Regions from separate parts of the Pseudomaricurvus sp. ABR4_320 genome, predicted to be linked through region 2. Evidence: riboswitches for the same ligand, from Rfam matches in the RefSeq annotation. Region 2 holds a riboswitch; each other region holds the start of a gene.
The links. Region 2 has a riboswitch for cobalamin ahead of ACXAFR_RS05110 (energy-coupling factor ABC transporter permease). Riboswitches for the same ligand answer to the same signal wherever they lie in the genome.

Region 1: linked by a shared signal. The riboswitch ahead of ACXAFR_RS12670 (TonB-dependent receptor domain-containing protein) and the one ahead of ACXAFR_RS05110 (energy-coupling factor ABC transporter permease) in region 2 are both predicted to bind cobalamin.
Region 3: linked by a shared signal. The riboswitch ahead of ACXAFR_RS11910 (cobaltochelatase subunit CobN) and the one ahead of ACXAFR_RS05110 (energy-coupling factor ABC transporter permease) in region 2 are both predicted to bind cobalamin.
Region 4: linked by a shared signal. The riboswitch ahead of ACXAFR_RS01550 (TonB-dependent receptor plug domain-containing protein) and the one ahead of ACXAFR_RS05110 (energy-coupling factor ABC transporter permease) in region 2 are both predicted to bind cobalamin.

The regions. Positions count from the first base shown of each region.
Region 1 covers NZ_JBSWVF010000005.1:262,851-270,658, reverse strand. The annotation lists gene ACXAFR_RS12690 (DnaT-like ssDNA-binding domain-containing protein) at 1-301, opposite strand, end outside; gene radA (DNA repair protein RadA) at 541-1,926, shown strand; gene ACXAFR_RS12680 (PilZ domain-containing protein) at 1,963-2,289, opposite strand; gene ACXAFR_RS12675 (PilZ domain-containing protein) at 2,300-2,689, opposite strand; cobalamin riboswitch at 2,803-2,983, shown strand; gene ACXAFR_RS12670 (TonB-dependent receptor domain-containing protein) at 3,167-5,020, shown strand; gene ACXAFR_RS12665 (FecCD family ABC transporter permease) at 5,052-6,065, shown strand; gene ACXAFR_RS12660 (heme ABC transporter ATP-binding protein) at 6,065-6,835, shown strand; gene cbiB (adenosylcobinamide-phosphate synthase CbiB) at 6,835-7,808, shown strand, end outside.
Region 2 covers NZ_JBSWVF010000002.1:431,521-439,328, reverse strand. The annotation lists gene modB (molybdate ABC transporter permease subunit) at 1-567, shown strand, start outside; gene modC (molybdenum ABC transporter ATP-binding protein) at 557-1,669, shown strand; gene ACXAFR_RS05140 (AraC family transcriptional regulator) at 1,687-2,463, opposite strand; gene ACXAFR_RS05135 (pyridoxamine 5'-phosphate oxidase family protein) at 2,560-3,186, shown strand; gene ACXAFR_RS05130 (DnaJ domain-containing protein) at 3,230-3,718, opposite strand; gene ACXAFR_RS05125 (hypothetical protein) at 3,876-3,998, opposite strand; gene ACXAFR_RS05120 (hypothetical protein) at 4,114-4,428, shown strand; gene ACXAFR_RS05115 (VIT1/CCC1 transporter family protein) at 4,450-5,172, opposite strand; cobalamin riboswitch at 5,363-5,596, shown strand; gene ACXAFR_RS05110 (energy-coupling factor ABC transporter permease) at 5,730-6,401, shown strand; gene cobM (precorrin-4 C(11)-methyltransferase) at 6,403-7,218, shown strand; gene ACXAFR_RS05100 (sirohydrochlorin chelatase) at 7,211-7,808, shown strand, end outside.
Region 3 covers NZ_JBSWVF010000005.1:90,964-98,771, reverse strand. The annotation lists gene ACXAFR_RS11920 (class II fumarate hydratase) at 1-990, opposite strand, end outside; gene ACXAFR_RS11915 (hypothetical protein) at 1,069-1,437, opposite strand; cobalamin riboswitch at 1,558-1,843, shown strand; gene ACXAFR_RS11910 (cobaltochelatase subunit CobN) at 1,917-6,464, shown strand; gene ACXAFR_RS11905 (MotA/TolQ/ExbB proton channel family protein) at 6,529-6,972, shown strand; gene ACXAFR_RS11900 (DUF2149 domain-containing protein) at 6,972-7,271, shown strand; gene ACXAFR_RS11895 (mechanosensitive ion channel family protein) at 7,353-7,808, opposite strand, start outside.
Region 4 covers NZ_JBSWVF010000001.1:366,064-373,871, reverse strand. The annotation lists gene ACXAFR_RS01560 (TonB-dependent receptor) at 1-1,153, opposite strand, end outside; gene ACXAFR_RS01555 (helix-turn-helix domain-containing protein) at 1,309-2,250, shown strand; gene ACXAFR_RS01550 (TonB-dependent receptor plug domain-containing protein) at 2,290-4,290, opposite strand; cobalamin riboswitch at 4,427-4,654, opposite strand; gene ACXAFR_RS01545 (TonB-dependent siderophore receptor) at 4,732-6,756, opposite strand; gene ACXAFR_RS01540 (MFS transporter) at 6,829-7,808, opposite strand, start outside.

The sequences.
Region 1 (7,808 bases), on a different contig from region 2:
CATTAAACGCAAAAATAAACTGATTTGATTCTGCAAAGGGCGCCGAGCGCAGCAGAATTAACCCTTGGGCGCGCAGAGATTGGCTGATCCGGCTGATGTCGTGGCGATCCCAAAAGGGTAGGCGTTGTTCGACAGCATCGGGTGGTAGCTGAAACCATTGATAGCCACCGCTGACGTCGGGCGCGAGGGCGCAGGTAAGTTCATCCATGGCTGCGACCAGTGTTGCCTCTTCAAGGCCGATGGTTGCTGCCAGGGATGGAATGATGAGCAGGGGGCGTTCAGGTAAAAGAGATGCAGTCATGACTGTGAGTTTAACAGAATTTTGGGCGTCGTCGGAGGAAATGTCTCCCTTCAAAATGAGCGCAAATTGATCAGCTTTTAGGGGCGAGCTCTGGTTGCACTGCCATGACGTAGCCATAAGCCAATGGCTGCCAAAGGACTTTGCAGATTCCAAGTCGCTGAACGACAATAGTTTGTCATAAGCGAATGGGAAGGCCTTCCCGAAATAAACAGACTGCTGTCGTATGAGAGTTATAACCTATGGCAAAAAGTAAAACCGCGTTCGTTTGCAGCGATTGTGGGGCAGATTACAGTAAATGGCAGGGGCAGTGTGCGGAATGCGGCGCTTGGAACACTCTCCAGGAGGTTCGCCTTGGGAGTACACCCAGAGCAGCGGCCAGTGGCGGAAGCGGCCGTTTTAGTGGTTACGCAGGTCAGAAAGAGAATCGCGTACAAACCCTGGCAGAAATCAGTCTGGAGGATCTGCCAAGGTTCAGTGCGGGATCCGGCGAGTTTGATCGGGTTCTCGGCGGCGGTCTGGTGCCGGGATCCGTGGTATTAATCGGTGGGCATCCGGGTGCGGGAAAATCGACCCTTCTGCTGCAAACCATGTGTCACATCGCCAGCAGTCGTCCCACACTTTACTGTACCGGGGAAGAGTCACTGCAGCAGGTGGCGATGCGGGCCAGGAGACTTTCGTTACCGTTAGGAGACTTGAAGCTGGTGTCTGAAACCAGTGTCGAAACCCTGATCGGTGTCGCCGAACAAATGAAGCCCGAGGTATTAGTGGTGGATTCGATTCAGGTGATGTATCTCGCTGATATTCAGTCGGCGCCAGGGTCGGTATCCCAAGTGAGAGAAAGTGCGGCGTTTTTGACCCGCTTTGCCAAGCAGACGGGGACGGTGGTGTTGCTGGTCGGTCATGTCACCAAAGACGGCTCACTGGCTGGCCCGAAAGTACTGGAGCACATGATCGATTGCTCCATGTTGTTGGAAGGAGATCACGACTCGCGGTTTCGAACTCTGCGCGGCAGTAAGAACCGCTTTGGTGCCGTCAATGAATTGGGTGTTTTTGCGATGACCGAAGGCGGGTTGCGAGAGGTCAGCAATCCGTCGGCAATCTTTTTGCAGCGTTCAGAGCTGGTCGCCGCCGGTTCTGTGGTGATGGTGGTGTGGGAGGGCACACGGCCTCTGTTGGTGGAAATTCAGGCGCTGGTGGACGACAGTCATGGCGGCAGTCCGCGCCGAGTGGCGGTGGGGCTTGATCAGAACCGTTTAAATATGTTGCTGGCGGTACTGCATCGTCATGGCGGTTTGTTTGTCGGCGACCAGGATGTCTTTATCAATGTTGTCGGTGGCGTTCGAGTCATGGAAACCAGCGCCGATTTGGCGCTTTTGCTTGCGGTGGTATCCAGCTTTCGTGATCGTCCCCTAGACCCTCAATTGGTCGCCTTTGGCGAGGTGGGTTTGTCTGGAGAGATTCGCCCGGTACCCAGCGGCCAAGAGCGCTTGCGTGAAGCTGCCAAACACGGTTTCAAAACGGCCATCGTTCCCGCGTCCAACAAACCCAGAGAGGCGCTACCCGGCCTGACTGTAATTGCGGTTAAAACGCTGCAAGAGGCACTGGATGCGATTTCGTCTGACTAGCGTGAGCTGGCGCTTGGAATTGTCTAAGGTGTTGAATCAGAAATCGTCCAGCAAAGTACGCAATCGGTGCTGGTCGTCGATGTCTATGGCGCGACAGGTAATGCCGATCATTTGTCCCTCGCGGTGGGACACCTGGCCCTTGAGGAGGAGTGGTGGGCCTTCTGCGAGCAGCAGTTCAAGTTCGATGGGCTCGTCCCGGCGTAGGGAGCTGGGTGAGGACATTTCCACAAGCCCACCGTGAAAGGATAAATCGACGACACGGCAGCGCCAGCGCATGCCGCGTCTGAGAAGGTTAGCGCGCAGAGTGAGTGGGCACCGGGGAAAGCAGCGTCGATCTTGGCGACCACGAAATGAGTTGGGCAAAATCCGTCCTTTAATGCAATCGGTGTTTGACGGCCATCTCCTGATATTCCTCCAGGATCTGATCACTGTTGCCCAGATTCAATTCCAGTAAACGGCGTAAATGGCGGCCGCTGTCTAAATCCAGACAGTCGTATTCCATGGCCCAGGCACTGCCGTCCCAGCGTCTGAGCGTGGCGGCCACCTTGATATCCAAACCGGAAGAAAGGTGCAGGGTCGCGAGCACTCTGTCGCCAGGATGCAAGCCTCCCTTTTCGAGTTGACCAATGCGCAGGCTGGCCAGGGAGATGTCCTGCAGCTCGCCAGCCCAGCGCTGGCCGCCACGGCGTATCTCTGAGGCGCAGTGGAATTCGATGCGGCTGAACAAACGGCGATCTTGATGGCGGTTCTGGAACTGATGCATGGGAAATCTCTCCTATCTCAGTAACGTCAGCGGGGTAGAGCAGTGGTCTTTTCAGTGTAGAAAACCATCTCGCAGTCTGCTGCATTTCTTGACTGTTTGATGCGCTGGCGCTAGTCTCCCGGCTTTCGACAGGTGCCAATCCTCATTTGGATGGGTTAAACGGGAAGACTGGTGCGCCAGTGCGGTATCAACCGCCTGCAACTCCAGCGCTGCCCCCGCAACGGTAATTTTCTGTGCGCCATACCGGCGGTTGTAAGAAGAGAGCCCGACACCGGCCAGTTGGAAATACGCCTCGTGCTCCAGGCATGCCAAAAGCTGAGGTGCTCAACGATGAAGCGGAGGGCTTTATCTGTGGAAAATAGGCAGTGAATACGCCTGTTTCATCTCTCTGGTGACTCCACGTTTTACCCTCCCTCAATCCCCCTTTAGCTGGAAGACGGATCTTTCCGTTTATTCCAAAGTCGATTGAGGACTACCATGATAAACCGAATTTCCCTGCCGGCCGTGTGTTGGGCATTGGGTGTTTTGACTCCTGTGTCGGCGTTTGCCGAAACACCCTATTCTGAAGAAGTAATGACATCGGCACATCGATTGCCCATTCCCGCTTATCGACTGGGTGCCTCGGTCAGCGACTTGTCTGAGCAGCAAATCGAAGCCCGTGGCCAATTGAACGTGGCAGATCTCATGCGATCCATGCCGGGGATTGCTGTCAGCAACAACGGTGGGGCAGGTAAATCAACGTCATTGCGGATTCGTGGTGAAGAAGACTACCGTACCGTTGTCTATCTCGACGGTGTAAAAATGTCGGATCCCAGTGCGACGCAGGTATCACCTCGCCTGCAGCATATGCTCACCTGTGGTTTGGAGCGCATCGAAGTGTTGCGCGGCCCCCAGGGTATGATGTACGGCGCCGATGCCGGTGGCGTTGTCAATCTCTACAGTAAATCGCCCGAAGCGGGTTTTGCCAGTGACCTGAGCGCCGAAACCGGACGCTATGGCACCACGGAATTTTGCGGTAATGCGCGGGGTATCAGTGGGCCTGTCAGCTATTCGCTATCGGCGGCAGATTTTTCCACCGATGGTTATAACACCCGCAGTGATGATGTCATTGTCGCGGATGATGATGGCTACGAAAACACAACGTTTCATGGTGATGTTTCGGTACAGCTGGCCGAGGGCATGAGTCTGCGGGCAGTGGGTCGCCATGTGGAAGGGGAAAACGAATACGACAGCGGTGCGACGTCGACGGATCGGGAAGACGAGTTCGATCAGAACTTTGGCCGTTTGGCGTTTAATATGGATCGCGGCCAGTTCACCAACAGGCTGGGTGTTGCCCGTAATCGTGTCGTTAGGCACTACTACCAGGATGGCGAACTCAGCTCATCGACGCCCAAGTATCTGTCGTTATTGGATCAGGCCAATTATCTCGGTAGCTATCGTCTGGACAGTGGCGACTACTTGATTTATGGGGCAGATTACGAACAGCAGCGCGATGAACTCAACGAGACTGAACAGGATCAGGTCGGTGCTTATGTTGAATGGCAGGGGCATCTGGGGGAGAATTTTTATTACAGCACCGGAGTGCGTCACGATGACAATGATGTCTTCGGTGAGCACACCAGTGTGCGCTTGACCGCTGCCCATATTACGGACCTAAAAAACGGCGATCGCCTTAAGCTTAAATCCAGCTACGGCACCGGCTTCAGAGCGCCTAGCCTCTACGAGCAGTGGTACAACACGCGCTCGGGATATGCCTTTGGAGAGGCGGCAGAAACCGAGTTGGCAGAAGAAAAAAGCCAGGGTGTTGATGCCGGCATCGTATACATCATGAACGATCGGCATCAGTTTGAAGTCGTCTTGTTTTGGCAGGAAATTGAGGATGAAATCTCTTTTGATGTTGAAGGTTTCAGTGGTTACCTGCAATACGAGGGAACGAGCCAATCTCGCGGTGTTGAGTTAAACATGGAAACTGCCCTCACCGACAACCTTCAGGTGTACGCTAACGCCACCTTTAATGAAACTGAGACTTCCGAAGGGGAGCAGCGGCCACGACGCCCAAGGGAATACTTTAATGTTGGCGCTGAATGGTTTGTTTGGGATCGGCAATTGCGCATTAACGGCAATCTGCGTGGATCTTACGACAGCATCGATAATTCTGGCGTTGCCCTGGATGATTATGAAACCATGGATGCCACGGTTACCTGGTTTTATTCTCCGGCGATTGAGTTTTACGCTCGCGCTGAAAATCTATTCGATGCAAATTATGTTGAGATCACCAATTACAATACTTCCGGTGCCGCGTTTTATGCCGGCGCCCGTTTCAGCTTTTAACGCCAGAATCCATTCAATGGATTGCGTCTGAGTGAGGAGAATTACTGCACCCAGTTTGGTGACAGGGCTTATGGTTCTGTTGCCCATTGCCATCGTTGCGGGCCTGGTTTTAGGCCCTCAAATCATCACCCCGTTTGGTGGCGATGAAAGTGGCTCTTGGGTGAGTGATCGTATGATTCTGGAGCAGCTGCGCCTGCCTCGCGTTCTGTTATCAGCGCTTGTCGGTGCCAGCCTGGCCATGGCTGGCGTCATTATGCAGGGGCTGTTTCGTAATCCCCTGGCTGATCCAACATTGATCGGAGTCTCTGGAGGCGCCTCGGCAGGGGCCAGTCTGGCCATCGTGCTGGGGCCAACGTTGTTAACCGGGGGCTTTTTTCTGGGAACAACGCTGATTGCTCTCTGCAGTTTTTTCGGCGCGGCACTGGCTACGCTCTTGGTGTACTCGCTCGCCCGCAACAGCAATGGAACATCGGTTGCCACAATGCTGCTGGCGGGAATTGCCATCAATTCGTTGGCGGCCGCACTCAATAAATTCTTCAGTTTTATTGCAGATAACCAGATGCTGCGACAGATCAGCCTTTGGGAAATGGGCAGCTTGGCCGGTGCGACCTGGCAGAAGGTTGGATTATCCGCAGTGCTCTTAGGCAGCATACTGTTATTAAGCCCGGTGTTTGCCCGCACGTTGAACGCTTTTTTGCTGGGCGAGAGCGAAGCCAGACACCTCGGCGTACCCGTGGCAAAAGTGAAAAAGCAGATGATTGTTTTGGTGGCGCTGGTGGTCGGACTGTGTGTGGCGATGGCCGGCACTATTGCCTTTGTCGGTCTGGTGGTTCCCCATATTGTGCGCTTGGCGATAGGCCCGGATCACCGGTATTTAATTCCCTGTTCCGCATTGGCCGGTGCGTCGCTGTTGGTATTGGCCGATGCGGCATCCCGCTATTTGATGGCGCCGGGAGAGATTCCTATCGGCATTTTAACCTCGCTGTTGGGAGCGCCGTTCTTTCTATCGCTGTTGCGTCGTCAGCGGCTGTTGGGGAACTTCTGATGCTGGAGATTGTTGGAGCTTCCGTCACGTTGGGCAATATTGCCGTACTTAGGGACATTCAGCTGCAGGTGGCGCCCGGAGAAATCTGCGCGCTGTTAGGCCCGAACGGTTCCGGCAAGTCGACCTTGTTGAAGCTCGCCAGTGGCGATTTTCAGCACTATGGAGGCGAGGTCCGATTAAATGGGCGCGTGCTGTCGACCTATCAATCCGAAGATCGAGCCAGGCACCTGGCTGTGTTGCCACAACACAGTGATCTGCGTTTCGCATTTACCGTAGAAGAAGTGGTCGCCATGGGGCGTATGCCCCATGCTACGGGGCAGCCGATCGATGGCGAGATCGTCAGCGCAGCACTGGAGGCTATGGATGTCAGCTATCTGCGTCGGCAGTACTATACGCTTCTCTCCGGTGGCGAGAAGCAGCGTGTACAAATCGCCCGGGTAATGGCCCAAGTATGGCAGCGACAGGACGATGGTGACCGCCTATTAATTCTCGATGAGCCAACCTCGGCGCTGGATTATCTGCATCAACAGCTTCTCGTAACTCAGCTGCGAAAGATGGCCGCTGATGGCTGCGCGATTGTGATGGCGGTTCACGATTTAAATTTGGCGGCAGCCTGTGCGGAGCGACTGGTGTTATTACGCTGTGGCAGCGTTTTAATTCAGGGCGGCGTCGAAGAGGTTTTGGATTCTCCGCAGGTGGAAGACGTTTTTCAAGTGACGTTTCGGCGGTTGCGTGATCCAGAAACCGGTCGACTTTGGTTGGCCAGTTGATGGTCTTGTGGGGAGAGCAGGGCTGGCTGTTATTGTCGGCTGCGCTGATGGGCGCCTTGCTCGATCGCTGGCTTGGTGAGCCGCGTCGCTGGCATCCTCTGGTTGGATTTGGCCTGGTGGCACAGCATTTGGTCGCGAAGCTGCATCCCGTGACGGAGCCCCAACAGGTTCGCCCATCACTGTCTGGCGTTGATCTCAGGGTGAGGGGATTTTTCGCTTGGCTGCTGCTGGTGCTACCTCTGCCTGTGGGCGTTATCTTTCTCCAAAATTGCTGGAGTCCCCAATCCAGCCTGCTGGCTTTGGCATTTCAATTCGGGATGTGCGCGCTTTTGGTGTATCTCTGTATTGGATTACAGAGCCTAAAAGAACACATTATTGCCGTTGCGGAACCCTTGCAAAACGATGATTTGCCGGAGGCTCGACTTGCCGTGGGGCGTATCGTCAGTCGCGATACCCAGAACCTGACAACAGATCAGGTGTGCAAGGCTGGTGTGGAGTCGGCGTTAGAAAATGGCAGCGACGCCGTGTTTGCGCCGCTGTTTTGGTTTTTTGTTGCGGGGCCGGCGGCACTGGTTCTCTATCGTTGTGCGAACACTCTCGATGCCATGTGGGGATATCGGACAGAGCGGTGGCAAGATTTTGGTTGCTGGAGTGCACGCGCTGATGATGTTTTGAATGTCATTCCAGCGAGGTTAACCGCGCTGGCATATGCACTGCTGGGCAATACTCGCTCAGCGTTATTCTGTTGGCGACATCAGGCCCGCAGCTGCTCCAGCCCCAATGGCGGTCCCGTTATGTGCAGTGGCGCAGGCAGTTTGGGGGTGACTCTTGGGGGGGGGGCAAGCTATCACGGGCAATTTCGACCAGGTCCGGTGATGGGGCAGGGGCCAAAGCCCGAGGTTAGCGATTTGCTACGATCTTTGAGATTATTGGACCGAACTCTGTTGGTGTGGTTGCTCTGTGCCGGTGTGGT
Region 2 (7,808 bases):
AAAGGCCCTGTCAGCGCCATTGTGGCACTGCCGTTGGTTCTTCCACCCTCGGTGTTAGGTTTTTATCTACTCGTTGTCATGGGCCCCAGCGGCCCGCTCGGGCAACTCACCCAGACTCTGGGATTGGGTACATTGCCTTTCACCTTCACCGGACTGGTGATCGCTTCCATCCTCTATTCCCTGCCCTTTGTGGTGCAGCCCATCCACAATGCGATAGAGGCACTTGGCAGCCGCCCCGTTGAAGTTGCAGCAACCTTGCGAGCCGGTCCCTGGGATAGCTTTTGGCATGTCATTCTGCCGCTCGCACGCCCCGGATTTATCACCGCCGCCGTTTTAGGCTTTGCCCACACGGTTGGCGAATTTGGTGTTGTGCTGATGATTGGCGGCAATATTCCCGGCGTCACGCAAGTCATTTCCGTTCAGATTTACGATCATGTCGAAGCCATGGACTATGGCCAAGCCCACCGGCTGGCATTAACCATGGTGATTTTTTCGTTTTTAGTTTTAGCCTTGCTGTACAGCCTAAACCGCAATAACAATTCACAGGGATTGTCTCATGGGCACTGACTTCAACCCCACTCGGGGAATTCAATTAAACGTTTCCGTCGAGCGCAATGCCTTCTCGCTCAACGCAAAGCTAAACTTGCCAGGCCGTGGTGTCACCGTTTTTTATGGCCATTCCGGTTCAGGTAAAACGACCCTATTGAGATTTATTGCGGGCTTAGAAAATGGAATTGCCGGCGAGCTGAGCTTTAATGGTAACGTTTGGCAATCCGGTAAGAAGGGGCTCAAACCCCATCAACGCCCCATCGGCTATGTTTTCCAGGAGGCCAGCCTTTTTCCCCATCTTACCGCCCAAGAAAATCTCGACTTTGCCCTAAAAAGAGCCGATCGACTTAACAATCAACATCCCGCCCCTCTCAATATCGATCAAGCGGCTGAGCTGCTGGGCATTGGCAGTGTTCTGTCGCAATATCCCGGGCAATTATCCGGCGGAGAGAGGCAGCGCGTTGCCATTGCCAGAGCACTGCTAATAAAACCTCGACTCCTGCTGATGGATGAACCACTGGCAGCCTTGGATTTAGCGAGAAAGCAGGAAATTTTGCCCTATCTGGAAACGCTAAAAAAAGAACTCTCACTGCCGATTATCTATGTCAGCCATTCGCCCGAAGAAGTTGCCCGCCTGGCCGACCACCTCGTGGTGTTGGATCAGGGAACCGTGATTGCTGATGGCCCCATCGCTGACATTCTCTCCAGTGTTGAGCTGCCTATAAAGCTCGGGGAAGACGCTGGTGCCATTCTCGATGCACGAGTCACCGAGCGCCACCCTAACTGGAACATGGCCCGCATTACCATGGCAGGAAAAGATCTCTGGTTTCGCGATGTCGGCGTACCTATCGGACAAGACGTTCGCGTACGAATTCTCGCCAGAGATATCAGTATTGCGCTCAGTGAACACGAAGACACCAGCATCACCAATATACTGCCGACGGTGATCGAAGACATCGTCGTCGACTCTCACCCTGGTTTGGCGTTGGTGCAACTGCGTTTGGGGGATGCGCTGCTGGTGGCACGAGTCAGCCAGCGATCAGTCACACGATTACAACTGCGCATTGGCAAGCTGGTGTGGGCACAGATTAAATCCGTGGCGATTATTTTATCTCGTTAATATTGATAAACATATCCCTAACACGACTCAAAATAATGAGACGGCGTTGAACCCAGCAGACGTTTAAACAAGGCGATAAAAGCGCTGACACTGTCGTACCCCAAATCAAATGCCACCGAGGTTACGGAAGCGCCATCGGCTAACATTTCTAAAGCCCTCATAATCCGCGCCCGTTGTCGCCACTCGGTATAGGTGTAGCCAGTCTCGGTTACAAATCGCCGACTCAGACTCCGCTCGGAGATACCCGCCCATGTCGCCCACTCGCCGACATTGCGACGATCTCCAGGGTCGTTAAGTAACGCTTCAGCAATACGCACTAAGCGCGCATCGCTGGGCATGGTTAAACCAAAAGGCTCCGTTGACGCGGCACAAAGTTCGTCCAATATAACCAGCGCCAGTCTAGCCTGACGTTCACTTAAGTCTTGCGCTGGCCATTGAGATGCACGCAATACGGATTCTCGCAGCAACCCCGTCATCTTGACCAAACACGGCGTCTTGGGAAGCGCTTCACAGGTGCGTTCACTGATGTAACAGCTCCAGATTTCCACAGCCCCGTGGGAATAACCATAATGCGCCTGTCGGGGTGGCATCCACACGCCATATTCAGAGGGAATGACCCAGGCACCCATTTCGGTTCCCAGAGTAAAGAGCCCTTGTCTGAGCCCGGTAAGCTGGCCTCTTGCATGCTGATGTCTCTCAAGGGAGCGGTGTTCAACCGGGCTGTCGTCACACACAGCGACAAGAATGGGGTCGTCAGAGTCACCCAGCGCAATATCCATTTTTTCTTTGATCATGGCAGCAAACCGCCATTAATTGGCGTCAATCACTTAGTCACGCCAGCTTAACACAGCGACAATGGTGACACCTTCCGCGAATTATCAGAGGTCCCCATGAGCGACACCGAACGACCAGCGACGCCCCCCAGCCTAGACAGCTTGTATGACCCACCATCAGAGCGCATCCAAAAAGCCGTTCTGCCTGAACTGATTTCGTTCCATGAACAATACCTATCGCATGCAACTTTTTTTTGCTTGGCAACGGGCAGCAAAAATGGATTGGACGCTTCACCACGAGGTGGGCCGCCAGGCTTTGTTCGAGTCTTAAACAGTAAAACGGTCACGTTTGCCGATTGGCCTGGAAATAATCGAATCGAATCCTTACGCAATTTAGAACAGGATGATCGGCTGGGAATGCTGTTTCTTTTTCCCGGTCTGAACGTTTTTATGCGGATAAACGGGCGGGGACGACTGAAAGCATCAAAGGACGCATGCAATGCCTTGGCAGAAAATGGAAAGACACCGAAAACTGCCATTATTGTCAGTGTCGAAGAAGTCTATTTTCACTGTGGCAAGGCCATAAACCGAGCCCATTTATGGGATGCTTCCTCGCAACTTGATCGAAAAAACTTACCCAGTCCCGGCCAAATGTTGGCTGCAATGACGAATCAAGATGCGGCGGCTGCGGCAGCGATTGATGATCAGTACAATCGTTCCATACAGGAAAACCTCTATGGTTAGGCGTTTATCGCATTGATTTCGAGCAAAGGCTGGAACAACAACCTTATGACGCAATCTTTAACAACGCATCCCTCGCCTGAGTGATTTTCACAAACAACTCAGCATCTCCGCCTGTGTCGGGGTGGGCTTTTTGGGCAAGACGGCGATAGGCTGCTTTGATTTGTGTAACCTGAAGTTTACCGTCTTTTGGCAAGCCCAAATGATGACGATGCTCATGCTCAATGTGTGGTGGCGTTGCGTTGCGCTGATTGTAGTAAGATTGACGGCGAGACCGGCGCTCGTCAGCGGCTCGTCGCTGACGCATCGAATTTCTTCGTAACTGCTGTTGATCCAATTGCCAGCGCGCTTGCGTCATAACGATGCAGGCGGCAAAGTGAATTCGACCGGATGTTAATAGCTCGTCAAGATCGAAAGGCCCGACCATATCATAAGGTTCTTCTAACCATGCCTGACCGTCTTCCAGCTCTCCCAAAGTGACACGGTCAAATACGCCATGAGCCCCATTCCAGATAATCCAATCGTCTTCTTCCATCGCAATCGCGCTCTACGTTGATGAATACGTGTAGCCGCTGTCGCAAGAAATACACCAGCCGAGTGTTTTCCCTAAATCGCCCTCAGGAGCAGAATCCAGCCGGCAAAACATGTCTTAAATTCGTCAGCATGACGAAATTTCTGTACAAAATGTTGGATTAACAACAATGGCGTCGCAGCTCGATATCACCGTCCGTTAGACGCCCCCAAACGCGAACATCGATAACACAGAAACCCGCAGCGGGCGTATCGCGAATGTCAGGATATTCGCTACTGACCACAGAAGCCCTCCGCGCCGCTTTTGCATGATTTGGCATGAATGATGATAAACCAGGAAAATGTTAACAGGATTAGTTTGAGTCAAATAGCCAAGGGAACCCCTGCACAGAGAAAATTATGTCTGAAATTATTCAATTTCCTGTTCCCAAAAAACAAAAACCATCGAATTTAGAGGCCATTATTGAACGGTCTTTGGCAAGTATTCCTGAAAAGGATCGAGAAAAGCTCAAATTTGAACTCATCAAAACCATCGACAGCTACGATACTTTTTTTACGGAATGGTCTATTACCATCCCCAAGGACAGCGACGAATCCTTAAAAAAACAAATTTATGATATCGCCCGCCAAGAACACGAACGTAAGATGTTGATGTTGGCAGACATCATCAAACTGAAGATACAAACGTTGGTAGATCAATACGTTAAGTCGTAAGCCGATTCGTATTAATGCAGGCTATACCGCCACGCCAAACAGTTTGCCGACCAACGCGGTTAGCGCCATCGCCATTGCCCCCCAAAAGAAAACTCGCAGAGCGCCTTTCATGACAGGGGCACCGCCAACACTGGCAGCGATTCCACCTAATAACGCCAAAAATAAAAGCGACGCCACCGGCACCCAAAAAAGTACCGAGCTCAAAGGCGACAGCCAGGCAACGAATAAGGGAAGCAGAGCACCCACCGTAAACGCCGCTGCGGAAGACACCGCCGCTAATATCGGTTGCGCACTGCCAACATCAGTAATACCAATTTCATCTCGAGCATGAGCCCCCAAGGCGTCGTGGTCCATCAGCTGCCTGGCGACTTCTTTTGCAAGATCCGCATCTACCCCCCGCTCCCGGTAAATCGCCGCCAATTCTCGATGCTCAAATCCGGGTCTCTCATCAAGGGAGCGTTGCTCCATCTCTAAATCAGCTTTCTCAGCATCCGCCTGAGAACTGACAGACACATACTCACCGGCCGCCATCGACATGGCACCCGCCACCAAACCAGCCACGCCGACCAGTAAAATGTCGGAATGAGTGACACTGGCGGCGCTGACACCGACGATTAGGCTCGCCGTCGACACCAAGCCATCGTTCGCCCCCAAGACGGCAGCACGCAGCCACCCGACTCGGTTAGAGCGATGATTTTCCGCGTGACTAATAAATGTTCCCGGCATAATAAACCACTCTCTCATGGCACTTTTATCAACATTATAGCCCGATTTTCGAGTCCGACCGATGGCAGATTGATGACAACACAAACGGCTCAGACTTCACGATGAGCATCACGTATTTATGTAAGTGAACTCTTACTATTTTTCATGACGACAGCAGACTGCCATATATTTTTCATCACTTCTTGTTGCACAGATTAATTCGCTCCTTTAGTATTTCCTTCAATCAGGTGCCCGCGGAGTTATCTCTCCAACGGTTAAACGGGAAGCCGGTGAAACGACAGTAGACACTGTTCGCCATTCCGGCACTGCCCCCGCAACGGTAAGTGAGTCGCGTTCGACAACCAGCCACTGTGCTAACGCATGGGAAGGCGTCGCTCGGATTGATCTGTATCTCTGTCAATCTCTCACAAGTCCGGATACCGGCCTAATAGTAAGTAACTGCACCATGTAATTTGGCAGTTGCACCACACAATCTGCGGAGGGCAGGTGGCGTGTCGATACCAGCGCCATTGCGCTTGCCCTTTGTGGTATTCGATCGCTATCGCTCCCCCGCCGAAGCTTGCAAGGAATGAGCGATGCACATTGAACCTGCTACCCTCTCTGCGGTTAAAGTTGCCTGCGCCGATGTGGCGACGGTGAGCCTTTTAGCCTGCTATGCTAAACCGCTGTTCACTAAACCATTACTCTGGATTAAAACGGCTGTCGCGGCGTTTTTTTTCAGCGTGTTTATGCAGTGCTTCCATCTTGCTGTTGGCCCCTCAGAGGTCCATTTCATCGGTGCCATGACGATCTATCTCTGCCTGGGTTTCCTGCCAACCTTGTTCGGTTTCTCGGTTGGATTACTCCTACAAGGATTGATCTTTGAGCCCACCGATCTCATTCATTTAGGCGTCAATTCACTGACCCTGATTATACCATTGATCGCTGTTGATACCTTTCGTAAATCCAAGGCTCAAACGTCCTTTGGCTGGCAACAGCTTGTCACTTTTGATGGCATTTACTACAGCGGCATCGTCATGATGGTTGGTTTCTGGCTATCCTTGAGTGACGCACAGATCTCTTCAACAGCCTGGTTGGCTTGGGCGTCAAGCTATCTGCCAATGCTCGTGATTGAACCACTGCTTACACTGGGAACTATTCGGCTATTGCGTACACTGCCAGCAAGGTCGGTTGTGGCCCCCATACTCACAAAAACCTGCGTTTCTAAAAACGCCGTAGATAAACAAGCTGCCACTCCGGGTTATTAAGATGGCCGGTTGTGTCTGGTTTGTCGGCGCTGGTCCCGGTGCTGCGGATTTAATCACTGTGCGCGGTCGCGACCTTATCGCATCAGCCGACGCGATTCTTTATGCCGGATCCCTGGTGTCACAGGCGGCACTGCAATGGGCGCCATCACACTGTGCGATCGAAGACTCCAAGGGTATGACACTGGAGGAAATCACCGCGTGGCTCATCGACAAAGCGAACAACCACACGACTGTCATTCGACTGCAAACCGGTGATCCAACTTTGTACGGTGCATTAACGGAAATGCTTCAACCACTGGACGCCGCAGGCATCTCCACACAAGTGGTACCGGGTATTTCATCAGCGCTGGCAGCGGCGGCAATTGCTCAGGAATCTCTAACGCTTCCGGAAATTACGCAAACCGTTATTTTTACCCGTGTCGCCGGTCGTACACCAATGCCCGATGGAGAACAGCTCTCGTCTCTCGCGCAACACCATTGCACCCTCTGCCTGTTTCTTTCGATCACGCTATTAAAAACCGTGCGCACAGAATTGTTAGCTGCCGGTTGGAGCGATGACAGCCCGGTGCTGGTTGTGCAGAAAGCCAGCTGGCCGAACGAGGAAAAAGTAGTGCGAACGAACTTGCGCAAGCTAAGAGACGACTGCCAACAAGAAAACATTGTTAGCCAAGCGATGATTATTATCAGCCCGACGCTTGAAGCCAGGTCAAAAACAACTCTCATTAAATCGAAACTCTACAGCGCTGACTTCAGTCATCGTTTTCGCAAAGCAACGGTGCCGCCTTCCAGCAGCATCGAGGAGCCAACTAATGGATGACGTAATTCTTCTGATTGGACACGGATCCAGAGAGCGACAAGGCAACGAGGAAATCGAAAAATTTGCGCTTCAGTGGCGACACGCGAGACCCGATCTTCACATTGATGTTTGCTACATCGAATTTGCCGAAGTTCTCTTGCACCAAGGCTTGCAACAAGCCGCGAGGCGCGCCCGTAAAGTAGTGGTCATTCCTTTGATTCTCAATGCAGCGGGTCACGTAAAAATGGAAATTCCCGCCGCAGTGGCCGCGGCGCGTTTGGAGTTCCCCCATGTTGACTTCACACTGATGCCGCACCTCGGTGCCAATGACCACATTCTTTCGATTTTGAAGCGACGTCTTCAGCAGGCGATGGCAGAACTCGACCATCCCGACCCTCAAACCACCTCGATTGTTCTTTTGGGCCGGGGATCAAGCGATCGGCAGGCCAATGGCGAAGTCGCCAAGATGGCTCGCTGGTTACAAGAGTCTTCGAAACACGAAATTATGGATATTGCGTTTACCGGTATTACCTGGCCACGCCTTGAAAAAGTCGTTCAGCAACAAATACGCCTGGGCGCCATGCAAGTGGTCGTCCTGCCCTACTATCTGT
Region 3 (7,808 bases), on a different contig from region 2:
GACCATGGCCGCAGCTTCGGGAATAACAGGATTCACTTTCCCCGGCATGATGGACGAGCCTGGTTGCAGCGCCTGCAATTCGATTTCTCCAAGGCCCGTCAGCGGCCCGGAGTTCATCCAGCGTAAATCGTTGGCGATTTTCATGATGGAAACCGCCGTGGTTTTCAGCTGTCCGGAGACAGAAACTGCGATATCCTGGGAGCCAATATGGGTAAAAAAGTTTGCCGCTGGCACGAACTGAATGTGGGTGGCATCACTGAGTGCGCGACAAAATTCATAGGCAAACTCCGGGTGGGCGTTGATTCCTGTGCCTACTGCCGTGCCACCCTGTGCGAGTGACTGCAGTGCCGGTAGTTGCTGTCGTAGGGTGCGGACGTTTTGCGCGAGTTGATCAGCCCACGCATTCAAGCTCTGACTCATGCGCACGGGCATGGCATCCATGAGATGGGTACGCCCGGTCTTAATATGATCCTGCACGCTGTGTGCCTTGGTGCGAATCGTACTCTCCAGCGTTTCCAGAGCTGGCAGCAATCGTTCGTGAATTTCCAGGGCGGCACTGATGTGAATTGTCGATGGGATAATGTCGTTACTGCTCTGGCCGCAGTTGACATGGTCATTGGCGCCAACAGGGCTGTCGTATTGGCGGCTCGCTAACGTTGCCAGCACTTCGTTGGCGTTCATATTGGTGCTGGTGCCCGAGCCTGTCTGGTACACATCGACGGGAAAATGCTGACGAAAGTCTCCCTCTAAAAGCGTGTCTACGGCGTTGCAGATGGCGCTCGCCATGTCTCCGGGAATCATATCCAGGCGCGCATTCGCGGTAGCGGCGGCACGTTTTGCCAGCAGCAGTGCACGCAGGAAGGCTGCGGGCATCGCCTCACCGCTGATGGGAAAATTGTTGATGGCGCGTTGTGTCTGAGCAGCGTAGAGAGCATCGGCCGGGACTTCGAGTTCGCCCATGCTGTCTTTTTCGATGCGGATGTCACTCATGTTTTACTCCTAGAAGGCGCTTGCGGCCTGAGTCTGTTGGGGGAATAGGTTCGTATCAGTCGCTCACTGTCGATGTTTCTATTGCCTGAGGCTGTGGCCGGTATAGCTACAGGTCACGGCAAGTTCATGCAAAAGCTCTCGTATCAGTGAATCGGCGTCAGCCCCTTCGGTGGCGCGTCGCAGTGCACATAAGGGCCTGTGTATGTTGTCCAGACAAAGGCAGCGCCATTGGGAAGGCAATAATTCGTCGGCAACCACATCCAGCATGAGTTGAAATTGGTGGATGTGGGATTGCCGACGGGTGGTAGGATCAGCTTTACGAACACGCTCGTTTTCCGTTGAGAGCCACTTTCCCAGCAGGTGCGGGTTGTCCGGTTCCTCGGCGTTGCGAACCATGGTTCTTAGTACGTTTAACGACGTAGCCTGGTGCTGATTTGGTATGGTCATCTCTCTGAGCTTGGCTGTCTGTGGGTATGACAATGCTAATGATAAGAATTATCATTAGCATTGTAAATGGGTTGTTTGCGCCAAATAGTGCTGGCGTATTTGACTCAGGCAATCTGGCGGGTATTATCGTGCGCTTCAGGTGTCTGCATGACCTCACGTTTTGCAGATGAAACGGGAAGCAGGTGATTTCGCTTAATGTGATGATTCCTGCGCTGCCCCCGCAACGGTAAATCAGTGTCTCTCACGCGCTATCGCCCTGATGGTCGCAACCACTGTGTCAAAAAATGGCATGGGAAGGTCGAGAGAAAAATGCGGTAACTATCCCCAACGCTTGCTGTTGTCAGCGATTTTGGATTTCTTACAGCTCGCTGTCAGCCCGGAGACCGGCCTGTCATTGATGAAATTACCCGACGGGGTGTCAGGTTTTTTCTAAGGTGCAGTTAACTGCGCACGACCCATAGACTTACAGAGTTTCTCTCATGCTGCCTGATTTGCTCCGGGCCAGTCGCGCTCGGCCTTCGTCTGCCTGCCGCTGGCTAGTCATCGCTTTTATCGTATGTTTTTCTCATTTTGCCGACGCGCGCCAGACGCTGGTTGTGGTGTCTGATCGGTCTTTGGCTCCGATCGTCGCCGGTGCGCATCGCGTCATAGATGGCTCAGCGGATATACAGTTTCAAATTCGCAGTGTGACTCAGTTGCAGCTGATGGCACAGAGTGAATTTCAGCAGTTGCTGGATACCAGTGACACAGTCGCGTTTTTCGGCGTCTTCGGTGAGCCCATCGAGCGTTTGCTGCAGATGCGTTATCCCGAAAAACAGTACCGTGTCGTTTTGCACAGCGATCACCGATTGGATCGGCTCTCGACGGATTCGCAAGGCAAGTCGTATCCGAATGGCTTGCCAGAAGCTCTCATCAGTGAGTCCTCCGATGTCGGGAATCCAGACAGACTCGCTGCGGTGGTAGCTGAATGGCCGGAATACCGCGATTGGCTGCGGTTGCGCGCCTATTGGCTTAACCGCAATGTCGCCAATGTCGAGCGCATGCTGTCTGTATTATCGGGCGTAGAGAATGTCGCACCACCGGAAGACGTGGCGCCATTGCGATTTGCGCTGCATAGCAATGGTCAGGAAACCTGGCTCTCTCAATCGGATTTGCTCAATGAGTTACAGGACGCCGAGTCGATTGTCTGGATTGTCGATCACAACACCGGCGATCTCGGTGGGGAATGGGCGCTGCACCGAGCTTACTGCCAACAGTTAAGCGGTGCCTGTGTCTCCGTCATGGCCGACTGGGGGGCGCCGAGCGTTAAAGCGATTGACAGCATTCTGTCAATTATGAGCGAGCCGACATTGCAGGAGCGACCGACGGCGGTGGTTGCATTGCAGGACTTTGTCATCGGTGGTGGCGACGGCCGCGAAGCGGTGAAAGGGCAATTTGAAGAGTTGGGCGTTCCGATCATCAAGGGCATTCGTTTGGATAAATGGAGTCTGGCAGACTATCAGTTATCGACGGAGGGCATGCCGAAAGACAGTGTGCATTACCGGGTTGCCATGCCCGAATTGCAGGGCGTCAGCCAACCGCAAGTGGTGGCGCTCAGTTCGGAAGATGAGATAGATCGTGAAACTGGAGCCGCATTGCATGTCAGCACGCCGCAAACGGCAGAAGTGCAACGTCAAGTTAAGCGTATCGAGCGCTGGCTAGCGCTGCAGAAGAAAGACAATGCCGACAAGCGGGTCGCCATTGTTTATTACAATCATCCTCCCGGTAGACACAACATCGGTGCCGATAATCTGAATGTTCCCGACAGCCTGCTGGAAATTTTACAGGCGATGCAGAAAGCGGGCTATAAAACAGGAGAGCTGCCGAAAACGTCTGCAGAGTTGCTCGAACTTTTGCAGGCAAAAGGCGTAAATCTCCCGGAAGATTCGACCGCACTGGCAGATATGGCTGAGTCAGGCACCGGTATTGCTGCCGCGGACTATCAAGCTTGGTTTGACGAATTGCCCGCTGCCGTTCAGGCGGAAATGGAAAACGGGCCGCTCGGTGCGCTCGAAGTCAAGCTGGAGGCAGCGGTGGCTTCATTGACGGATGTAACGTCGGTGCAGGATCGCCAAAGCCGCGTCGAACATCTGCAACACTTTTCAGAAAATACCATCGCGGATTTACATCACGCTGTCGATGGCCTGCGCCATGAGGGACGCGAGCGAGCGCTCGATCTTCTCGATCAGTTGGAACACAGTTACACAGAAGAGCTGCACAAGGTTGCATTGGGAGAGACCGCAGATTGGTCTCACGCCCGGGCGTTAAGTGATGCGCTGTTGGCGATGCAGATCGAAGGTATTCGCGGCTGGGGCGCGCCTCCAGGGCGGGTAATGGTCTGGGATAACAAACTGCTGATTCCCGGGCTGACGTTCGGCAACGTGTTTATCGGTCCTCAACCGCCTCGTGGCTGGGAAATTAACGAAGAGCTGTTGCACGCAAACCTGTCATTTCCGCCGCCGCACCAGTATCTGGCCTTCTATCAATATATTCAGTCGATTTTCAAAGCCGATGCGGTGGTTCATCTGGGACGACACTCCACCTACGAATTCCTTCCCAAGCGCAGTGTTGGCCTTTCCGAAGAAGACTATCCGAGCATTGTCGCGGGAGATCTTCCGGGGGTTTATCCCTACATCGTCGACGGTGTGGGTGAGGGGACCGCAGCCAAACGTCGTGGTTTGGCGGTGATGGTTGATCACCTAACGCCGCCGCTTGCCGCCACGGAAATCTACGACAACCTGCTGCAACTGCGGCAGCTGATCGAAAGCGCTGAGGCAGCAACCGATCCATCAACGCGGGAGCGAGCCATCGAATCCCTGCGGCGTGCCATTGACGATCTGGATTTGCGCGATGAGCTGGTGGCCAGTATGGATGAGGAGCTGACCGTACGCGGCGTCGGCTTCGATGCCATTGATGACGAATTTCTTCTCCATGAAACCGGCCACTATCTCACTAAATTGCAAGAGAGCTTTATGCCGTTGGGGCTACACACCTTTGGTCGCGATTGGGATGAGGCCGCGCTGCAGACCATGCTGGCGTCAATGGCCCAGGGCAGTGATCCAGATGCGGATGAATTGGCCCTGTGGCGAACTCATCTGGCACAGTCGCCATCCCAGGAAATGACGGCCTTGCTGGCTGGCCTGGAGGGTCGCTTCGTTGCCCCCGGCAAAGGTAACGATCCGATCCGTACGCCGGAAGCCCTGCCCACCGGGCGCAACTTTCATTCTCTGGATGGCAGCTTGCTGCCTACGCGAGTGGGTTACGACATTGGCAGTCAACTGGCGGAAGCTGTTCTTGAAAAACATATTGAGACAGAAACGGATGGGGGTAAACAGGCGGTGATTTTGTGGGCTTCCGATGCGGTTAGGGACGAAGGCGCGATGATCGCCTTTGGCATGCGGCTGTTGGGGGTGCGTCCGGTCTGGAATAGCCGTGGCATTATCAAGGGTTTAGAGCGCCTGCCCCTGGACGACACGCAACCTCGGCGATTGGACGTGCTCTTTAACACCTCGGGCCTGTTTCGCGATCTCTACGGCTCTCATTTGGTGTTGCTGGATAAGGCCAGCTTACTGGCACTGGACGCCAGTGCGGATGTCATCAAACGCGATTATCCCGCGCTATTTGTTCCACTGGAAGCCGCTCTGCGACCTTTAGACGGTGAGCGTCTCGGAGGCGAGGAATCCTTGGACAGTAACCGGGTCGCTGCCAACTGGGTGGCAGAGGCCAGCCGACGTCTCGCCGAACAGCCAGAAATGAATGCCGAAGAACTGGGGCGTGAGTCCAGTCTGCGGGTATTCGGGATAGCTCCGGGCAGCTACGGCGCGGGTATAAATCGCATGGCAGAACGCTCCAGCAGTTGGGATCAGCGCGACGAACTGTCCGATGTGTTTATTCAACGTATGGGACATGTCTTCGGCAGTGGCCTGTCGGGTGAACCGAGTCAGGCGTTATTTCGCGAACAGCTCGCGGGTGTAACGGATACCTACTTGGGCCGTGCAAGCCACCTCTATGGTCTTATGGATAACAACGACGCCTTTGATTATTTGGGTGGCTTAAATATGGCCGTCGAATCTGTGTCCGGTAAGCAGCCTCAAAGCTCAGTGATTAATCACGCCGATAATGCCAATCTTCGTATCGATCAATTACCGGATGCCTTGTTGCGTGAACTGCGCAGTCGCTACCTCAATCCCCAGTGGATCAAACCGCTGATGGAAGAGGGTTATGCCGGTGCACGAACCATGGGCAGCGAATTTATGGAGTACCTGTGGGGCTGGCAGGTGACCAGTCCGCACATCATCAATGATCGCGTCTGGGAAGAAGTGAAGTCGGTCTACGTTGATGATTCTTTGGATCTTGGACTGGATGAATTCCTGAGCGAGGATTACCAGCAGCAGGTACAAACCAATATGCTGGCGATTATGTTGGTTGCCATTGACAAGGGGTTCTGGGACGCCGACGAGGAAACTGTTCAGCAGTTATCTCAACAGTTTGCGGACAACATACTGACGGCCGGTATCCCGGGCAGTGGCCACACCCACGCGGATCATCCAATGTACGAATTGGTCAAAGCCAATGTGGATGCGGAGACGGCAACAGCACTGGCGGCTGTATTGGCTCAAGCGCGCTTGCCGGAGTCTCCCGTTGACGATGCGCCAAGCCATATTCAGGAGCTCAACGCAGAGGCCGTAAAACCCGAGAGCCAACCGGCAGATTTGACCGCAGAGCCTTCAGCTCAAGGTGTATCTGGTAAAGAGCCATCAGCGGAAGCGGTATCTGGTAAAGAGCCTTCAGCGCAAGGGGCATCCGGAAAAGAGCCTTCAGCCCAAGAGACGTCTGTTGCAGAGCCATCAGAGGAAAAAAACACCCGTTCGGAAGAAAATTCAGACGATAACTCGGCCGCGGATTCCCAGCCGATGCTCTGGTTTTTGGGCTGTGTTTTGGTGGCGTTATTGGCCTTCGGATTTTGGCGTGGGCGCCGAGCCACTTGACGATCTGCCGGGGCGAATGATGGAGAAGCAATGAAAACGCATGTAAGGAATAAGAGGGTAATCTATGCTGCTCAGTAGTTATTCTGCGGATCTGCTGCATCGGATTACCAGTGTGCTGCTGGAGCCGGTGATTTGGGTTTTGGTGGGGCTGTTGATTCTGGCTGTATGGGAAATTGGTGTTGCCTGCGGAGAGCGGTGGGGAGGCATTCAACGTTTGCAAAATCGTCAACGTTTGATGGCGGTGGGCAAGCAACGTATTGAGCGGGCAGACTTTATTACCCGACTTGCGCCTATGTTTGGTTTGATGGGAACGTTGATTCCCTTGGGGCCAGGATTGGCTGCTTTAGGTCAGGGAGAGTTGCAGATATTGACCACCGCGATGACAGTCGCCTTTGATACCACCGTGGTGGGATTGTTGGCTGGTATGGTGGGATTTGTTATCGGCCGCTTGCGACGGCGTTGGTACGATGCGGCGATTGATGCGTTGCCGAACGAGGAGACGCGTTGATGGATCGTTGGCGTCGCAGTGAATTTCTCGAGAGTGATGAAGAGCCGTTGGGGCCACTGGCGAATCTGGTCGATCTGGTGTTGGTGTTTGCCTGTGGTCTAATTGCGGCTTTGGTGGCTTTCAGTTCCGATTTGCAAAGCCATTTTTCGCAAGCTCCCCAGGAGGTCTCTTCCGGCAAAGAGTTGCCGAGCGTTCCTGACAGCTTGCAAAGCCAGTTGCAGAATGGACAGGGATACGAGCCAGTCGGGCAGGTTTATCGGGATCCGGAAACCGGCAAGTTGATTTTAATCGGCCAGTGAGCCGTTGTTCGAGATCGCGGGTATGGCGAGCGTTTAATCCTGCCTCTGTCATACCCGAATCCTACATTTGCGCTGCCTGTCTTATATTTTGGCTTCCTGGGGGACATCCTCTTCGGACAACATCCTGACTTCCCGCTGGGGGAAGGGGATCTCGATACCATTGTCCTGCAGGGTTTCGAGAATAATCAGCAGCAGGTCGCCTCCGACACGATTTTTACCGTCGTCGATGCCTTCCATCCAGAATTCCACAAACATATTGATGCCGGAATCGCCAAAGCTGTCAATCTCGCAATCGGGTCTCTCCTCGACGGGAACCGTTTCGCCACTTAACACCTGCGGATGAGCCGCCACCGCGGCTTTCACCAGTTCGACCATTTCTCGAACGTTGGTTTTATAGGCGACAGAAAAATCGACCCGGTAACGCTGTTTTTTGTTTTTGTGGGTCCAATTGGTGAAGGTTTCACTGATGAATTTTTCGTTTGGAACGACGATGTCTTTCCCGTCGAAAGTTTCCAGAGTTGTTGAACGCATATTGAG
Region 4 (7,808 bases), on a different contig from region 2:
CTTGGTTGACGCGGTTATCCTCCATCGTAAGCAGGCTTTTGCTGATGTTATGGAGATCATTGTCGCTGGCATCGCCGTAGAGTCCGATTTGCCACTCGGCTTCTTTCCATTCGCCAGCAAATCGAATTTCCTGGGAAATCGTGCGCAGTCTATGATCACGCGCAATCCAAAGGCTGTCGAAGGAGGTAAAGTCTGTATCCTGTTGAATCTCGTCTTTGACGTCACTTAGGGCGGTCACTGACTTCAGGCGAATTCCTGAAGTCAGTGTGTGAGAGACATTGAGAGATAGAGACTGGCCCTCCGACCGATTCCAGCTTTCTGTTCCAGACGCAACCTGCGCTCGTGGTGCACTGGGAGATCCCCAAAGAGTGGCGCCGTCGTCGTAATCTTGTTGTTGATAGCGCAGTACGATGTCAGTCGCAGTACCCGGCGTCCAGCGCAGACCCGCTTTCCAATAGTTTGATTCTCGATCGTCCTCTGTGTTTCCCGTCGTCGTGTTATCGATAAAGCCGTCCTGTTTTCTCCAGGATCCCGCGACACTTGCGTAAAGCTTATCGTCAACAAGCGGTTGGCTGTGCGTAAAACTCAAACTGCGTTTGTTGCGGTTCCCGGCTTGTGCTGAAAAGAGTGAGCGCCTGCTGTTGTCCATCGGCAACGTGTGAATGGCAATCACACCGGCTTCCGCATTGCGGCCATAGAGAGTGGACTGTGGCCCTCGCAACACCTCAATCCGATCGATATCCAACAGAGCATCTTCAAAACCCTGTGCGGTCAACGTGGGTACGCCATCCACCTGCAGCAACGTGGACGTGGAGAAGGTATTAAAATTCGCAGTAAGTCCACGCATGACCGGAGAATTAAGTCCCGCTTGCCCAAAGGGTTGAAAGGACAGTCCTGGTATGCGGGCTTCCAGTTTGGCTACACCGGTGATTCCCTCGTGTTCGAGTTCCTCGCCCTGTAACACGACCACGCTAACGGGTACGGACTGCAGTGTTTGCTCAGTCTTTTCAGCCGTAACGGTTACCTGTGGTAATTCCTGTCGTGACTGAGCGTTTTTTTGAATGACGGCCGCGGCAGATGCCAGTGACGATGTCGTGATGGCGGGTAATAGCAATAGCGTTACTCGTCTGAATAGCACAAAACGATGCTTCATAAAGGGTCCTGAGACAGCAAACAATTTAAGGCGTCGGAGGCGATCACTATACCGATCAATCGATAATCGTTATCATTTGATGTTTAGGCGTTCCGGATTAATGCTTATTCATTTCGGAGTGTTGCCATAAAACGTATGCTGGCGAGGTATGTCATATGAAACACCTGCTTACGGACGCGGACAGCTCTCCGCCGCAAACGCTGGGATCTGGACCCTGGCGCCGCTCACAGCTGGTGCCGGATATCGGATCGTGTTTTACCGATTTTCTACACATTGATACTGGGTTGACTCTCGTCTACACCGACTATTGTCCCAATATTGATTTGCAACATCGCAGTGTCCAGGAGCGTGATCATCGGGTGTTAACCTTGTCGGTCGGGCTTGAAGGCTGCTCAAATACGCTTGGCGTGGATCGCCAGCAGTTTAATTTCTGTTCCGGTTTTGCCACGGTGACAAGCTTTGCCAGTGTCTGTGGCGAAAGGCACTTTACCGGCGGAGAGACGACTCGACAGTTGCGTTTGATCGTCGACGAAGCACTCGTTTACAAGTATCAATTGGACCCGCTGCTGGCCAACACGACCAACGATAAATCGGCTCGACACATCTTTTACGGTAGGTATAACCCAGCCATTCAGCGCCTAGCCAATAACTTAGTGCGACTCCATGATCGGGCAGGGGGCATTCTTGAAGCCCAGGTGGCGGCGTTAAGTTTGTTGATGGAGCAGGTAAGGCCTCTGCTACCAAACGCCAAGTCCGGTAGGGTATTGATGTCTACAGATCAGGACAAGTGTTTGCAAGCAAGAACGATTCTGCTTGAAAACTACGATCAACCTCTAACCGTTGGTTATTTGTGTGCGGCGGTAGGTACCAACGAGTTTACATTGAAAGAGGGCTTTCGCCGTTATTTCGGCACCAGCCCACATCGCTTGCTGACAGAAATTCGTATGCAGAAAGCCTGGCAACTTCTCGAAGAAGGGCAGCAGGCTTCCTGCGTCGGTTACCGAGTTGGCTATCAGCATCCATCAAGCTTTAGTTCGGCTTTTCGCAAGTACTATGGTCAAACGCCTATGTCAGTTACAAAAACAGGCCGTGAATAGTGCGGCTTCTTTTTTGTGAATTTACATTTCAAAATTGATTTAAAACTCCATGGTATAACTCAGATGAAGAGTTCTTTTCATGCCTAAACTACGATAAAGATAGCTGTCGCCGGTGACATCGTTATTGGCTGAGCCTATATCCGTTGCATATTTGACGTCTGCGATATTTTCCAGTCGTAAGACGATTTTGTGATTTTCACCGCTTCCCAGAAAATAATATCCCGCTAGGTCAGCGACGACATAGCTGTCTCTGGTTTCACGGTCATTAATTTCGCCGACGTAGGTTGCGCTGAAGTTGATACCCCAGGGAAGAGCTGAATCCCTATAATCTGTGAAAAACTTCGCTTCGTGTTCAGGGATGTCGTTAATTTGATCACCGCTACCATTGAAGCGCGCACGAGTGTAGGTATAGCTGAGGCTATTGGTCAGGAAATCGTTCAGTTGCCAGTTCGTCTGTAACTCAACTCCTTTGATATTGACTTCATCTTCGCTGTTTTCAAAAGTCTCGCCAGTGACACCATTGATAATAATTGGGACGTATGAACTGATGTAGTTGGTAACGTCTCGCTTGAATCCAGTTAATTCAAATTGAAATCTATCAAAATTGGCGCCGACGGAAAGATTCAAATTTTTACTTTCTTCGGCTTCTAGTTCGGAGTTGCCTATGGTAAATCCATCGCTATCCGGGGTGCCGTCATTATTAAGGTCATCATATTCAATTAAAAACAATGCCTCCGCATCTGGTAGTCGAAATGAAGTCCCAACATTTCCCTGTACATACCAAACATTGCTGAGCGTATGCTTGCCAGTCAGATTCCAGACTGTTGAGTTTTTACTGTCGGAAGGGCGGTTGTTACGAACACCCAGAGCAAACAAGGAGTGAGTAAAGAGTTGGTCGCTCGTGCGAATTTGACCAAATACTGCATTGACCGTTTCCTCTTGATCGGCAATGCGCCATACGTCGTCTTCTGCGGAATAGTTCTGTTGATCAAATCCAAGCACATACTCAAACAGCTCACCGTGGCGAAATTCTGCCATGGCGTTGAAGCCGTAGTCCTCATAGCCCCAGTAGGTGTTGTCATTGATGGTAGTGATGCCACCAGTTAGCGCGCCGTTGTCGTCAAGCTCGTTGTACAAACGCGTGTAGTCGGTGTCCCAGGTGTGGCGGTAGCCTTTCACGTAGAGCTGAATTTGTTCAGTCAATTCCGTATCCAGCTTGATCGTGGCTATGGTCTCCTCGCGGGCATTTTTGGTTTTATGATTAAGGTTCGGGCGAGCATAATCCAGGTCTGCATCGGTGTGTTGGTATTGGGCGGATAGTCTTGTGCTATCAGAAATGTTCCAACTGTACTTTATTCCTGCGGTGCGTACATCGTAGCCACGATCTCTATCGGTCGCGCTCGGCTGAAAAGCGCCTTTATCGAAAGGTGTATATCCATCGGCATCGTCTTTTGAGCCAAAAATAACAAATTGATGGTCTCCCTTAGCACCGCTAGCGTAGGCATTCAGATTGTAGCCATCATTACTGTTTACCCCTGCTCCTATAGCGCCTGTGGTTTCATTGGTGAAGTTTTTTGTGACAATATTGACCACACCGCTGACCGATTGGGTACCGTAGAATATACCTTGACCACCTTTGAGAACTTCCACACGCTCAACCATGTGTGCGGGAATCGTGTCCAGAGGGCTGGTACCATTATAAAGTCGGTTGGTTATGCGCACGCCATCGACCAACCAGAGGATATCCTGGCTTCTGGCCCCTTGCAGGGATGCGGAAAAGTAATCAAAGGGCCCATTCTTAGGGGAAATATGCAGACCCGGAACCATTGTCTTTAGAGCATCAGTCACATCGACAAAATTGCGCTCGAGCATGACTTCGTCAGAAATCACGGTTACCTGATTGCCGTATTCTTGTAGAGTTAGAGGAGTTGACTCCTCCAGATATTGTCCCGTAACGATAAGCTCTTCCAAAGTCTCCGAGTCTTGGGCATATACCCAGGAGGTCAAGAAAGCAAGGGGAATATAGGGTAAAATACGCATAGTGACACACTCCTGTCGAATATCTTAAAAGGGCGTGTCTTCGAAAAATGGGTGCAGCAAAGCGCGACGCGTAGACATGTTAACCGAGTAGTCAAGCGTCTTCGTCGAGTCGTGCTGGCGTCCTGAATCGCGAAGACGAGAGCCATGTACACTGGCAGGTCTTCGGACTCTGGGGCATTGTAAACACAGTTACTGGCCTTAACCAACAGCTTCCCGCTTGCTATAGCAGTGCCTTGCCTTTCGGCGTGTTGGTTTTGTTCCCCATTACCGCTGCGCGTCAGTCCCGGATTTTCACCGGATTCCCTTTTCAGGCAGTCGTAGGTAAAAAACATGCGACTGCACCACCAGCAATGGCAAGGTTAGCCATCCGGCCATGGCTTGTCCAGAGTCGATAGCGACCACAGCATCATGGTGGTAGTTTAATAGACTGAGTAGCTGTTGTTACTGGTAGCTGTAACTCACCGTCAGTTTGCCTGCAAACGGTGCTCCGGCATAGTTGCCTCGGGCAATGTTGCCGTAGGATAGCGCATCCAGATAGCGTTCGTCGGTCAAGTTCGTGAGGTTTAATTGTGCTCGCCAAGGGCCTGCTCCATAGCCGACGGCAGCATTGAGAATTGTGTGTGTATCTATCTCATAACCTGCAGTCTCGCGCTTGCCGACATGTTCATAGCCAATACTGGCATCCCAATCGTCGGTGATTTGATAGGTTATAAATGCTGAGGATGTCATTTCCGCCGCATTGGGCAGCGGGGCGCCGTATTCGTCTTCGGTATCCATATAGGCTACGCTGAAAATCAGGCTCATTTGATCGGTAATCTGACCAGAGAGGTCTGCTTCCACACCCTTTGAGTTTTGCTTTCCTGCATTTATGGACGCCAATGGGAAATTGGGATCGGTAATTGCGACGTTGGTCTTATCGATATCAAAGTAAGCGGCGGTGTAAGTCAGGCTCTCATCTAACAATTTGCCTTTGATACCGACTTCATAACCTTCTCCGGTTTCGGGTTCGAGTAGGTTGCCGGTAGCATCATAGGCGGACTGTGGAATAAACGATTCGGAGTAGCTGGCATAGATTTGCAATGAAGGGTTAATCGTGTAACGAACTCCTCCCTGATAGACTGTGGAATAGTATGCGCTCTCAGTCATATCGTTGTCATCATAGCGAATACCGAAGCTAAACAGTAGGCTGTCGGTTAAATCTATGTTGTCCTGAAAGAATATCCCGATTCGCTCACCGACCGTTTCCCAGCCAGGAAAGGCTGGAATATCCTCCCTTGCTGGTGGATTGACGGAATAATCAGGATCTAGCCAATTCAAATAATTGTCTTGAGCTCCGCTGGGGTCATATAGGGTTCCACCTTGTTGATCGGTGTCTCGCCAGTCGATCCCAAAAGTAAAACGGTTGCGGATATTGGCAACGGACACATCACCAAATAAGTTGAATTGTAGAGCAGTTTCGTCGGTGGATTGGCTTTGAACGGCTGGCGCTCGGCGCAGAAGCTGCGTGGTTTCATCAAAGGATACTGGTAACCAGAGTTCACTGTATTCGTACTCGGTTTCAAACTGTCTAGCACGCAATTCAACGGTAAAATCTGAGTTGATAGCATGCTGAAGGTCCAATCCAGACATATAAAAATGTCGTTCGATTCGATCTCCGGGATCGCTGGTGACTTGTTCGTCAGGCGCTGAAGTAAGGCTGCCATTTGAGGAGATTATGGTACCGAAGTCTGCTTGAGCATCATCATTGACATATTCGCCGATGTAGGTGAGTACCGTATCTTCAGTGATTTGCCAGCGTATGGAAGGAGCAAAAGACCACTTTTCATTACTGTCGTCGAAATCGCGCCAGCCGTCGTCTTCTTCATAAAGACCCACCAAGCGTACGGCGACATTGTCATAGGCTCGGTTGATATCAAATCTCGGGCTGAAAGACGGGTTACTGCCCAGTTCCATCCCCAGGACTGTTGAATCTTCTTGTTGGGGGCGCTTGGTGACCAAGTTAATGATGCCCCCTGGATTGGCTTCTCCATAAATAATAGAGTCAGGACCTTTCAAGGCTTCTACACGTTCGAAATTCCAGACCTCTGATTCTGGCGCGCCAAACATCTCAATACGGAAACCATCCCGCAAAATCGGCGTGGTATCAAACCCTCGCATGGCGAAGGAGGTTTCACGTCCGTCACCGGAGCCGGAATAGACGACACCAGAACTCAGGGGAAGTAGATCATCAAGTCCCTTTGGGTTTATTCGGTCGATGAGATCAGCTCTAAAGATCTGAATTGACCTTGCTTGCTCATCGGCACTTAGCGCATTTCTGCCAACCGAGGACAGTCCTGAATCTTGCGTACCATGAACGATAACTTCCTCCAGTTTTTCGTTGACTTGCGCAAGTCCAATACAGGGCGTTGTTGCCATACCAGCGAGTGCTGCTATGGCGGTGTAGGGTGTTGAAAGTCGTTGTTTCATTCTTAATCCGTCTTTAGAGTTGTTATGTAAATCTCAAAAATACTATTTATCGTCACCCAGGTTTTTATTCCACTAACGCTTTTGGGTGAGCAACAAAAGGAAAAAGACATACGTAATCAAAAAGCCGATAAACAAATAGGGATAAACGGGTGATAGCTCATACAGCAAACTGCCAATTAACGGTCCGGAGATGACTCCGAGTCCCTGCATGGCACTGATGGTGCCCGCGGCGACGCCTTGCTCATGAGATTCGACAGAATTTGCCGCCCACGCAGACACTGATGGGTATACCCAACCCATACCTGCGGCAGCGACGCCATAGCTCATCCAGATTCCTAGCCGCGATTCCACAAAGGCTGCCGCTGTAAAGCCGAGTGCGGCAATAATGGCTCCGATCTTGATTACGAAAACGGGTGATGCTTGAATTTTGGTTAATAGGCCTTGGGATAGAACGAGAGCAATACCCACGACCGCCAATGCGATGCCTGAGGTCTGGGCGGCGAGGGCGGGTTCAAGACCCAGTTTATCAAGAGCAAAAAAACCGACCGTAATTTGGGCAACCGCAACACTCAATGCCGAGATAAACGCCACCAGATTAGGTTGTCGGAGTCTGACATCATGCACATGCACAACGGGCTTTTTTCCCGGCGTTAATTCTGGGCTGGGTGGTAAACCAAAATGAATGACGACAAGTGCAATGACCGGTAAGACAGCAATGAGGTATAGCGGCGCCACTAAGCTGTAGGTTGATAACACGCCGGCGAGCCCTGGTCCAAACACCATACCCGCACCTCCGGCTGCGCCAAGTGCTGCCATAAACGCTCCCCTGCGGTCGGGCTCGACATTGTCAGCAATATAGGCTGCTGAGGCCGGGGGGATGGCGGCGTAAAAAAGTCCCATCAATCCCCTCCCTAAAAATAAGCCGAGAAACGCCAGCCACAATAGCACGTTGTGCTTCAGTGCGTAGTCTATAAACAGGCACAGTAGAAAATAGCTGATGGAAAACCCGACAAGTCCCATCATCATTACAGGGCGCCGGCCTCGGCGATCGC